Regions from separate parts of the Variovorax sp. W1I1 genome, predicted to be linked through region 1. Evidence: predicted binding sites of a transcription regulator. Region 1 holds the regulator's gene; the other holds the start of a gene.
The links. Region 1 encodes NrdR, which represses ribonucleotide reductase genes. Its sites were predicted from a motif close to CACNANATNTNGTG; they were not measured.

Region 1 (6,097 bases):
ATGAACAAGGCGTTTGATGCCACAGCCCGCGGGCTGAGGACCTTTGTGTCCGATGTGGCAGACGGCTTTTTTGAAATCACCCACAACGGGTTCGCGTTGGTCGGTTTGGCCATCGTGTTCGCGGCCCTCGCCCTCGTGGCACGGCCCGATCTGCGCCAGACCGGCGAGGAACAGCTCATGGGCTGGCTGCAGTCGCGCAAGCCCGCGCCTGAAGTCACCGACCTGGAGCCGACCGCGATCGAGCGCACCACGGCCGCGAGCCCCGGCGACCTGCCCAAGCAGCAGGCGGCCGTGGCGTACTGGCTGAGCAAGAAATACAGCGTGGCGGCCGAACCGCTGAGCGTGCTCGTGGCCGAGGCCTACAACATCGGCAAGCGCACCAAGCTCGACCCGACGCTGATCCTGGCCATCATGGCCGTGGAGTCCAGCTTCAACCCGTTCGCCCAGAGCCACGTCGGCGCCCAGGGCCTGATGCAAGTCATGACGCGCGTGCACGGCGACAAGTACGAAAGCGCGGGCGGCACGCTCACCGCCTTCGACCCGGTGACCAACATGCGCGTCGGCGTGAAGGTGCTGCAGGAATGCATCTCCCGCGCCGGCTCGCTCGAAGGGGGCCTGCGCTACTACGTGGGCGCGGCCAACCTTGAAGACGACGGCGGCTACGCCAGCAAGGTGATGGCCGAGCACGAGCGCCTGCTGCAGGTCGCCAACGGCCGTGCACCGTCGGTGCAACCGCCCCGCACGACCGTGCGTGCCCAGCCGATTCCGATCGTGACGCCGGCACCGGCGCCGATCAAGGCCGAGGAAGGCTCGGAACCCGCAAAGGTCGCCCTGCTTTCCGCGGTTTCCTGAAGCTGGCTTGGCCGGGTGTGAGCTACACTCGGCCCCGTACGCGACTGGCGATAGGCGCAGCACCTGAACAAGGTGCCACGCGCTGACGTGGAATACCACTGGGAAGCGTGCCGCCTGACCACAACAGGCGTTCAGCCGTTCGCCTGGGCAGCCCTTGTTTGGTTGAAGAACAAGGACCTCGTCTTCAAAGGACTGCCATGTACCAACGCAATATCCTGGTCGAACAGACCGATCCCGAGATCTGGGCCGCCATCCAAGCCGAAAACGCGCGCCAGGAACATCACATCGAGCTGATCGCGAGCGAGAACTACGCCTCGCCGGCCGTCATGCAGGCCCAAGGCTCGCAGCTCACTAACAAGTACGCCGAAGGCTATCCGGGCAAGCGCTACTACGGCGGCTGCGAGCACGTCGACGTGGCCGAGCAACTGGCCATCGACCGCGTCAAGCAGATCTTCGGTGCCGACGCCGCTAACGTGCAGCCGCATTGCGGCGCCTCGGCCAACGAAGCCGTGATGCTGGCGTTCCTCAAGCCTGGCGACACCATCATGGGCATGAGCCTGGCCGAAGGCGGCCACCTGACCCACGGCATGCCACTCAACATGAGCGGCAAGTGGTTCAACGTGGTGAGCTATGGCCTGGACGCCAACGAAGCCATCGACTACGACGCGATGGAACGCAAGGCGCACGAGCACATGCCCAAGCTGATCATCGCGGGCGCCTCGGCCTACTCGCTGCACATCGACTTCGAGCGCTTCGCCAAGGTGGCGAAGGACGTGGGCGCGATCTTCATGGTCGACATCGCCCACTACGCCGGCCTCGTGGCCGCGGGCGTGTACCCCAATCCGGTGCCGCACGCCGACATCGTGACCTCCACCACCCACAAGAGCCTGCGCGGCCCGCGCGGCGGCATCATCCTGATGAAGTCGCAGCACGAGAAGGCGATCAACAGCGCGATCTTCCCGGGCCTGCAAGGCGGCCCTCTGATGCACGTGATCGCCGCCAAGGCCGTCGCGTTCAAGGAAGCGATGACGCCCGAGTTCAAGGCCTACCAGCAACAGGTGGTCAAGAACGCCAAGATCGTGGCCGACACGCTCACCGAGCGGGGCCTCCGCATCGTGAGCGGCCGCACCGAGAGCCACGTCATGCTGGTCGACCTGCGTTCGAAGGGCATCACCGGCAAGGAAGCCGAAGCCGTGCTGGGCAGCGCCCACATGACGATCAACAAGAACGCGATTCCGAACGACCCCGAAAAGCCGATGGTCACCAGCGGTGTGCGCATCGGCACCCCGGCCATGACCACCCGCGGCTTCAAGGACGAAGAAGCCCGCATCACCGCCAACCTGGTCGCAGATGTGCTCGAGAACCCGCGCGACACGGCGAACATCGACGCGGTGCGCGCCAAGGTGCACGCGCTGACGAGCCGCTTCCCCGTCTATCGCTGATCTGCACGGCCCGACCGCATGAAATGCCCTTTTTGCGGTCATCTTGAAACGCAGGTCGTGGAGACCCGCGTTTCGGAAGACGCCGACTTCGTCCGCAGGCGCCGCCAGTGCAGCGCCTGCGACAAGCGCTTCACCACCTACGAGCGCCCCGACGTCAACTTCCCCGTGGTCGTGAAGAAGGATGGCAGCCGCGCCGACTTCGATTCCTCCAAGGTGCGCGCCTCGATGATGCTGGCGCTGCGCAAGCGTCCGGTGAGCATCGAGCAGATCGACACCGCTCTCTTGCGGATCGAGCAGAAGCTCCTGGCCAGCGGCCTGCGCGAAATCGATTCGACGAAAGTCGGCGAACTGGTGATGCGCGAGCTCAAGCGCCTGGACAAGGTCGCCTACGTTCGCTTTGCCTCGGTGTACCGCAGCTTCGAGGACGTGGACGAGTTCCGGCAGTTGCTGCGGGACATCTGACTCCCAAGGGCAGTTTTCTTCAGGCGCCGCCTTCTCCCCTGGCGCACGCCCCCGAGCCGCAATCGCCGCTCACATCCGGATTGCAGACCTTCGCCCGGCCCGACGCCGAGACGATGACCGAGGCCCTGCGCCCCGTCTCGGCCTTGAACGTCAGGCAGCCCGCGCTGAAACTGGCCCTCGCGGTCTGGCGCGAGAACCCGTTGCCGTCGTAGCGCAGGCCTTGCGCAAAGCCGCCGCCGAGTGTCGTGTCGATGCTCACGCCCTGCGGCAATCGGTCGAAGCGCCGCAGCGTTTGTGTTTGGCTCTGCGTGGAGGACGATGCGTCGGAACCTGTTCGGACCACCCAGCCTTCGGACCAGTCGCCGCCCGCGAGTGCAGCCACCTCCACGCCCTGCGCGCGCTGAATGGCTTCCATGCGCGCAAAGCCCAGCGCCGCATTGAAACCCTGCGCAGCCGTCGCCAGACGCTGGTTGAGCAGCATGTCGCGAAAGCTCGGCACGCCGATGGCCGCCAGCACCGCGACGATGGCAACGATCGCCATCAGTTCGATCAGCGTGAAGCCGCCGATCGGTGTCGTGTTGCCGCGCTTCATTGCCAGCACCTGCCGGGCAGCGTCCCGTCGCATCCTTTGCCACCCGTGCTGTCGACCCAGAGATTGCCGACGTGGGGATCGGAGAACCCCGGCTTCAGCGTGGCCGTCAGCCGAATGCAGCCAGTGATGCTCCCTCGCCCTTCGCAATTGGCGCTCTTGACGGTGTACTTGCCGCCCACGCCCCCATCGCCCGACTCGCCCTCGTAGGGCCGGTATCGCCCCACCCGGGTATAGAGGCGCTCCTGCTCCTGCATCTGCTGCATGAGCGCGGAACGCCCCTCGCTGCGCCAGCCTTTGCGAACGAAATCCATGTATGACGGATAGGAGATGGCCGCCAGGATCGCGGCGATGGCCACCACGATCAGCATCTCGATCAGCGTGAAACCGCGAAGCACAGGGGTTCTCATTGCTTGCCCCTCCGGTAGTCGGAGATCTGTCGCCAGTTCAGCCGTCTGCCGGTCTGGCCCACGTTGCTGTCGCCGACGGGCTGCGCGGTCGAGAGGCCTGCGCCCCGGCTGCTGCGCGCGCCCGTGCTGACGATGGCGAGGCGCTTCGTTTCCGGGCGGCGCCCGAATGCATCGGTGGCCCCGACACCGGTTGTGGCCAGCTGCACCAGATGAGGCGCACCCAGCATGCCGGCACTCGATGGCACGCAAGCGCCGCCCTGCGAGAGCCCTGTCATCGCATTCACCGCGCAGGTGCGGCCACCGCCGTCTGCGCTGCATGCGCCTGAATCGGGAATCAGCGTGTTGAAGAACAACTGGCCGTCGCCCAGCACCGGCTTGAAGACCATCCGCTCGCCCCGTTCGGGCCCCGCCGGCAGGTCGAAATACCAGCCGCGGCGAGCATTCGTCTTGCCATCGAACGCGCCATAGACAAAAGCATCGCCGGTGACTGGCGGGAATGCCTGCCCATCCACAGCGCCGGTCTTGCGCTGCTGCAACTGCACGCGCGCTTCGCCGGCGGGAATGGCCACGCCGTTGTCGTACACGCCGTACATCGTCTGCACGCCCCGGCTCGAACGCCCCAGGTCTTCGGGGCTCACGAACTTTCCGGTTCCGAAGAGGACGATCGCGCCGCCCTCAGGACCCACGCCGACCTCGGGCGCGACGGTGATCGGCTGCCGCTTCGCATCCGCGCCGCTGCCGGACATGGCGACCATCAGGGGTTTGCCGTTCAGCGCCAATGCCTTGGCGCCCCACGGTGCATTGCCAGAGAAGTCGAACTTCCACAGATTGCCCTGCGTGTCGCCTGCGTAGAGAAAGCGCGTGGCGTCGTCCGCGCCCGCGTAGTCGCTCGGCGTGCTCAACGCATTCACGAGGGTTTTGTCCGCAGGGGCCGGCAGAACGATCTTGTAGTAGTTGGTGTTCTGCTTCCAGGCCTCGCCTGCGGGCTTGTCCAGCGACAGCAGGAACAGTGCGGCCCGCTTTTCGGGATTGGCGTTGTTGAAGCCCGAGGGAACGACAGCAAACCAGCCGTAGGTCGCCGCCCGGGTTCTGGTGGCTGCCGCGGTTCGGAACTTCATGATGCGCGGCGCCTGGGTCACGTGGCCCATGTCGTCGTCGTACGCGCCGCTGAATTCCCAGAGCACCTTGTCCGCCGAGAACGTCGCGGGGTCCGTCACGTCGAGCGCGAAGACGCCAGTCGCGCCGCCGCCATTGCCAGAAACCAGCACGGTCTTCCACGCGCCATCGGCCATGCGGGCGTCGCCGACGACGGGCGTTCCGTCGACGTAGCTGCGGTGCACATAGTCCGGCGAGGTGTAGGCCGCCAGGCGGGCGAACATGATGCGCGGCACGTAGGCGAAGAGTTCGTCCCCGGTGCGTGCGTCAAAGGCATGCAGCATGCCGTCGTTGGCGCCGACGTACACGACGGGCGGCCGGTCGCGATAGGCGGCCAGAAAACGTTCGTGCCCCGGTTCCTGAATCGCGAGGCTGGGTGGCCCGACATGCACCGGGTTCGAATTGGTCACGTCGCCCATGACCGAGTCGCGCACGCGAAAGAGGCCTTGCGGCGCGGACAGTTCCCGCCGCCGGTCCCCGCGCAGATAGGCCAGCCGCTCGGCGCCCAGGCCGTCGGAGACATCGGGCACGACATACGGCGTCGCATTCAGCCAACCGCGCAGCCCCCTGTCGAGCGCCTCCCACTGGAACGGCGTGCCGACGTCGGCCGTCGAGAGCGTAAAGATGCGCCTGCTCGCGACATCGCGCGCGGCCACGGGCGGCACGGCGTTCGGATTGCCGGTCAGCAGCTCGCCGGCGTCCCAGTCGGGCTTGTCGGCGCGCCGCACCGTACCGGTCGCCGCATCCGGCTGGAGGGGATACGACAGCAGCGTGCCCGACCAGCGTCGCCCGTTGAACTGCGGCACGTAGAGGTTCGCGCCGGACTGTGCGATCGTGTTCGACGAAATGGCGCTCCCCGCCGTGGCACCACCAGCCGGGGCCACGACGCGCAGGAAAATCCGGCGGATGGCCTCGGTCATTTGCGCCGGTTCACCGGCCAGGAAGTAGTTGGCGGGCTTGGGCTGGTTGTCGCCGTCAAGGCCTTCGGCCCATTCGGAACCGCCGCCCGCCGCCAGGAACGGATTGCCGTCGTCGTTGCTGTCGGCAAAACCGCCGTACTTCGCGGCCAGATAGAAAACGCTGCCGCGTTGCCTCTGCCGGATGGCGCTCGCGCCGCCCTGCCCCATGTCGATGGCAAAGGTCTGCACGCGCAAGCCCGTGTGGTCGCTGCGGATCTTCTGCGTGCG
Region 2 (6,097 bases), 1.7 Mb from region 1:
CGCATCGCGGTCGAGATCGTGCGCTTCAACTTTTCCTGGTCGACCTTGCCGTCCTTCAGATGCTGCAGCAGGTTCACCGAACCCAGGTTGCAGACAGCGGTTTCGGTGTCGCTGGTGTTCAGCGTGATCTCGGTGCAGAGGTTCGACGAGTGCACGACGCCGGCGTGCTGCTGCGGCGAGCGCACGTTGCAGGCGTCCTTGAACGTGATCCAGGGATGGCCGGTCTCGAACAGCATCGTGAGCATCTTGCGCCACAGGTCCGACGCCTGGATGGTGCGCGCGGGCTTGATCTCGCCGCGGGCGGCCTTCTCTTCGTAGGCCACATAGGCCTTCTCGAAGTCGGCGCCGAACAGGTCGTGCAGGTCAGGCACGTTGGAGGGCGAGAACAGCGTCCAGGTGCCCTTTTCCATCACGCGGCGCATGAAGAGGTCGGGGATCCAGTTGGCCGTGTTCATGTCGTGCGTGCGGCGGCGGTCGTCGCCGGTGTTCTTGCGCAGTTCCAGGAACTCCTCGATGTCCAGGTGCCAGGTTTCCAGGTACGTGCACACAGCGCCCTTGCGCTTGCCGCCCTGGTTCACCGCTACGGCCGTGTCGTTCACCACCTTGAGGAACGGCACCACGCCCTGCGATTCGCCGTTGGTGCCCTTGATGTGCGAGCCGAGCGCGCGCACGCGGGTCCAGTCGTTGCCCAGGCCGCCCGCGAACTTCGAGAGCAGCGCGTTTTCCTTGATCGACTCGTAGATGCCGTCCAGGTCGTCGGGCACGGTGGTCAGGTAGCAGCTGGAGAGCTGCGAGCGCAGCGTGCCGGCGTTGAAGAGGGTGGGCGTGCTCGACATGAAGTCGAACGACGAGAGCACTTCGTAGAACTCGATGGCGCGCGCTTCACGGTCGATTTCGCCAAGCGACAGGCCCATGGCCACGCGCATGAAGAAAGCCTGCGGCAGTTCGATGCGGGTCTTGCGCACGTGCAGGAAGTAGCGGTCGTACAGCGTCTGCAGGCCGAGGTAGTCGAACTGGTTGTCGCGCTCGGCCTTGAGGGCCGCGCCCAGGCGGGGCAGGTCGTACTGCAGCAGCTTCTCGTCGAGCAGGTCGTTCTCCACGCCCTTCTTGATGAACTGCGGGAAGTAGTCGGCGTAGGCCGTGGCACGGTCGACCGGCATCACTTCGCGGCCGATGATTTCCTTGAAGATCGTGTGCAGCAGGAGGCGCGCGGTGGCGAAGGTGTAGTCGGGATCTTTCTCGATCAGCGTGCGGGCCGCCAGGATCGAGGCCTTGTAGACCTCGTCGAGCGGCACGCCGTCGTAGAGGTTGCGCATCGTCTCGGCGACGATCGGCGCGGCGGTGATGCTGTCGCCCAGGTTCTCGCAGGCCGATTCGATCAGGCCCTTGAGCTGGTTCAGGTCGAGCGCGACGCGTTCGCCGTTGTCCAGCACGTGCAGCGTCGGCGTGGCCGGCGCTTCCTGCTCGACCTGCTTGGAACGCTCCTGCGTGCGGCGTTCGCGGTACAGCACGTAGGCGCGTGCGATCTCATGGTGGCCGCCGCGCATCAGGCCGAGCTCGACCTGGTCCTGCACGTCCTCGATGTGGAAGGTACCGCCGCCCGGACGCGAACGCACCATGGCGCGGATCACGCCTTGCGTGAGCACGTCGACCGTCTCGCGCACGCTGGCCGAAGCCGCGCCCTGGGTGCCGTGCACGGCCAGGAAGGCCTTCATCATCGCGATGGCGATCTTGTTCGGCTCGAAGGGAACGACCGCGCCATTGCGGCGAATGATCTGGTAGTGCGCCAGGTTCTGGCCGGTGGGGGAGCCGGCGGTGTCCCGCTGTTGTTGGACAGGCGTGGAGGGAACGGCACGCGGGGTCGATGGGGTGTTCAGGGCTGTTTGCATTCGCTTCCTCTCGGTTGGCAATTCTTGTTGGGTGGCGACGCCTTGGCTGGGCGCCGCGCCGGCGTTGTTGACCGGACGGAGGACACTATATCTAGGGTGTCAGGGGTCTACAAGCCACTACAGGTAGTGTTTTGTGAGTGATTCACCTAGGGCGGATCTCTCTCTGGATGTATGCCGTGACCGGCAATGCCGCGTGAATACTGGACTATGGTTGCGCAACCCGCATGGGGCGTGGCTTGCAAGCCGATTTGGGCCTGCAGGGCGCATGGTTGCTGCACTGCGCATCTGCATTTCTGAAATCGATGCGGCCCGAGGGCGGGGCATCGCAGGGCGTCACGCGATTGAAAAAATTAGCGCTTCAACACAGGTGGGGGAAACATCTGTGATTTCCAGCCCAGTTGCGCGTGCAGCAAATGCCAATCGAAGCCCGCGCCGGGGTCCTGCTTTCGGCCCGGCGCGATGTGCTCGTGACCGGCGATGTGCGCGATGGCGTAGTGCTGCGCGATCGCGGGGCAGAGGCTCGCCAGCGTCTCGTATTGCGCGACTTCGAAGGTCTGGCCCTCGAGCCCTTCGAGCTCGATGCCGATGGAGTCGTCGTTGCAGTTGCCGCGGCCGCGCCACGACGAGACGCCCGCATGCCAGGCGCGGTCGTCGCAGCTCACGAACTGCCAGAGCTCGCCGTTGCGGCGCACATAGAAATGCGAGGACACCTCGATGCCGCGGATCGACTGGAAGTAAGGATGCGCGTCCCAGTCGAGGCGATTGGTGAAGAGCTGCTGCACCGCATCGCCGCCATATTCACCGGGCGGAAGGCTGATCGAGTGCAACACGATCAGATCGGTCTGTGCGCCGACAGGGCGGGGACCGAAGTTCGGCGAGGGCAGGGCTTTCGCGAAGCGGTACCAGCCGGCCCGCCAGAGCCCGTCGTCGGCGGGCGGCGTGTTGTGCGAAGAGGCTGCTTCAGTCGTCGGCATGGCTGCTGCTGGCGCCATCGTCGCCATTGGGCGTGGTGATGCCCAGCCGCGCGATGCGGTAGCGAATCTGGCGCAGGCTCATGCCCAGGCGCGCGGCCGCCGCGGTGCGGTTGAAGCCGCTTTCGTGCAGGGCGCGCACGAGGATCTCGCGCTCCTGCTGGTCGAGGTAGGCCTGCAGGTCAGAGGGCAGCGGCGGCGGGGTCGGCTTGAACTCAGCCACCGGTGCTGGCGCAACCACGGCCGGTGGCGGCGCATCGTTGCCCGGCGCAAGTTGCGCGGGCGTCATCGAGGCCACGTCGGCGGCGGCCATCGTCGTGGCGACATTGCCGCCCATCAGGTCCAGGTGCAGTTCGTCGCCATCGTTGAGCGCGACTGCGCGATGCAGCAGGTTTTCGAGCTCCCGCACGTTGCCGTCGAGCGGATGCAGCGCGAGGCGGCGCAGCAGTTCGGTCGACAGGTGCGGCACCGGCAAGCCGCCGTCCTGCGCGATGCGCGCGAGCAGCGCGGCGCAGAGCGCGGGCAGGTCTTCGCGGCGGTCGCGGAGCGCAGGCACCGCGATCTCGATCACGTTGAGGCGATAGAAAAGGTCTTGCCGGAAGCGGCCGGCCTGCACCTCGGCGTGCAGGTCTTTGTGGGTGGCGCTCACGATGCGCACGTCGACCGCTTCTTCCTGCGTCGAGCCGATGGAGCGCACGCTGCGCTCCTGGATCGCGCGCAAGAGCTTCGATTGCATCGCCAGCGGCAGGTCGCCGATTTCGTCGAGGAACAGCGTGCCGCTGCGCGCCGCCTGGAAGTAGCCGTCGCGGTCTTGCGAGGAGCCGGTGTACGAGCCTTTCTTCGCGCCGAAGAATTCGGCTTCGAGCAGGTTCTCGGGAATCGCGCCGCAGTTGACCGCGACGAACGGGCCGTCGTTGCGTTGGCTGCATGCATGCACGGCCCGCGCCACCAGCTCCTTGCCGGTGCCCGATTCGCCGCGCACCAGCACCGGCGCCATGCCGCGCGCCACCTTGGCGATGCGCGACTTGACGAGACGCATCGGGTCCGACTCGCCCACCAGCCGATCGAGCGCCGCGATGCCGCTGCTGCCGGTGACTGATGCAGCCTCGGTGCGTTCGCTGCTGGTGCTTGAAACGACAGCTTTCTCAGGCTTGACCTGCACGACGGGCGCCCGCGTGGCCTGCACCGCCGAAGCGACCACGGCACGGAACTGCTTCAGGTCGACAGGCTTCGTGAGGTAGTCGAACGCACCCGCCTTGAGCGCCTCGACCGCGTTTTCCGCCGAGCCGTAGGCCGTCATCACCACGCAGCGCTCGCTGCGTTGGTTCTTCTGGATGCGGTGGATGATCTCCATGCCCTGTCCGTCGGGCAGGCGCATGTCGGTGATCACGGCATCGAAGCGCGCGGCCTCCAGGTGCTGCCAGGCTTCGGACACGCTGCCCGCGGCCTCGACGCGATAGCCTTCGCGCAGCAGCGTCAGCTCATACAGCGTGCGCAGGTCGGGCTCGTCGTCGATGACAAGGATCTGCGCGGGACGCGGGGCGGAAGGGAGGGGGGTGCTCACGGCGCTATTGTGTCAGCCGGTTCTCGCTGGCGGCAAAGCTGACGAAGAATTCGTTGCCCTCGGGGCCGCCCGCCACCAGCGCCCGCCGCTCGTAGCCGATGGTGGCGCCATGTCGCCGGCACAGCTCGCGGCAGAGAAAAAGGCCGAGGCCGCTGGAGCGGCTTTCGGACGAGAAGAAGGGCTCGAACAGGTGGCGCTGCACCGCCGGCTCCAGCGGCGCGCCGTCGCTCCATACCTGCAGGGCCGGGCGGTTGGTGCCCGCACGCTGCAGCGTGGTGATGACCTGGATCGCGCCCTCGCCCTTGCCCGCATAACGCGATGCGTTGTCCAGCAGGTTCACCAGCAGGCGGCGCAGGTGCTCGGCGTCGAAGCGCACATCGATGCCGGGCGCGTCGAGCGCGACCAGCACGCCCTTGCGCTGCGTCTGGCGCACCCATTCCTCGGCCAGCACCTGCACCGCCGGGTCGAGCACCACCTGTTCGCCGAGCGAGAGCACGCGCTGCTGGCGCGCGCGCGAGACGTCGAGCACGTCGTCCACGATGCGCGCGAGCCGTTGCGCGTTGTGCTGGACCATGTCGGTGAGCTTGCGGTGCGCGGGATCGGTGAGGTCTTCGCTGAGCAGTGCGCTGGCCTGCGCGATGGCGGCCAGCGGGTTGCGGATTTCATGCGCCACGGCGGCGGACATGCGGCCCATCGCAGCCAGTTTCTCGGTGCGGATGCGGGCCTCGAGTTCGCGCAGGTCTTGCAGGAACATCACGCAGAGGCTGTCGGCGCGCTTGTCGCTGGTCGGCGTGAGGCGGGTGCGCACGCGCACCTCGCGCGCTGCGCCGCGCGCCTGCGCGACGGGGATTTCCTCAGACTGCGGCGCCCGCCGCGCGAAGGTCTGGCGAGAGAGCGCGGCCAGCGCATGCCAGGCGGGCTGCGCGTGCAGCGCGAATGGCAGTGGCAGCTTCGCCAGGCCCTGGCCGAGGATCGCGTCGGCCGCCGGATTGGCTGCGTGCACCATGCCTTCGGCATCGATCACGAGCACGCCTTCGGCCAGCGTTTCGATCACCAGGTCGTTGACCTCCGCCTGCATCTGCGCGCTGCTGCGGTTGCGCTGCGCGACCGCTTCTTCGCGCGCGAGCCGGCGCGCCAGCTCGTGCGCAAGCAGCGCCACCACGAAGAGGCCGGTGCCGGTGAGCGCCGCCTGAACGAAGCGGGCCGAGGAGTCGCCCGGCTGCTGCAGCCAGTGCCATCCGGCATCGGCCAGCAGCAGCAGCGTGACGCTGGCCGTGGTGCCCAGGCTCACGATCATCGTGCCGAGCACCGCGCTCATGAGAACAGGCAGCGCGAACAGCGGTGTGTAGTTGACGTTGCCGCTCTGCAGCACCTGCAGCGCGGTGAAGGTGGCGAGGTCGACGCCGATGGTCAGCAGCCAGAGCGTAGAGAAGCCGCGGATCGGCGGTTCGAAGTGCGCATAGCGCAGCTCCAGCCAGGTGACGACGAGGTAAGCCGCGCAGATCGCGATGGCCACCGCCTGCATCGTCTGCCCGAGCGCGAAGGCCACGCCCTGCAGCACCACCAGCACCAGCGCGACAAAGCAGCGCGCGGCCATGAAGCCGCGCCAGAGCCGCAGCAGCGCGGTGCTTTCGCTGCCGCCCGGTTCGAGCACGTCCCAATCCGTGACCGGC

Region 2: a site for NrdR is predicted at 1,973-1,986, ahead of QFZ83_RS23475 (ribonucleoside-diphosphate reductase subunit alpha). Genes of this name have one in related genera too.

The regions. Positions count from the first base shown of each region.
Region 1 covers NZ_JAUSWZ010000001.1:3,301,450-3,307,546, forward strand. The annotation lists gene QFZ83_RS15460 (lytic transglycosylase domain-containing protein) at 1-852, shown strand; ZMP/ZTP riboswitch at 883-1,008, shown strand; gene glyA (serine hydroxymethyltransferase) at 1,050-2,294, shown strand; gene nrdR (transcriptional regulator NrdR) at 2,313-2,756, shown strand; gene QFZ83_RS15475 (GspH/FimT family pseudopilin) at 2,776-3,348, opposite strand; gene QFZ83_RS15480 (type IV pilin protein) at 3,345-3,755, opposite strand; gene QFZ83_RS15485 (pilus assembly protein) at 3,752-6,097, opposite strand, start outside.
Region 2 covers NZ_JAUSWZ010000001.1:5,010,153-5,016,249, reverse strand. The annotation lists gene QFZ83_RS23475 (ribonucleoside-diphosphate reductase subunit alpha) at 1-1,889, opposite strand, end outside; gene ampD (1,6-anhydro-N-acetylmuramyl-L-alanine amidase AmpD) at 2,240-2,863, opposite strand; gene QFZ83_RS23465 (sigma-54 dependent transcriptional regulator) at 2,850-4,424, opposite strand; gene QFZ83_RS32785 (sensor histidine kinase) at 4,429-5,109, opposite strand.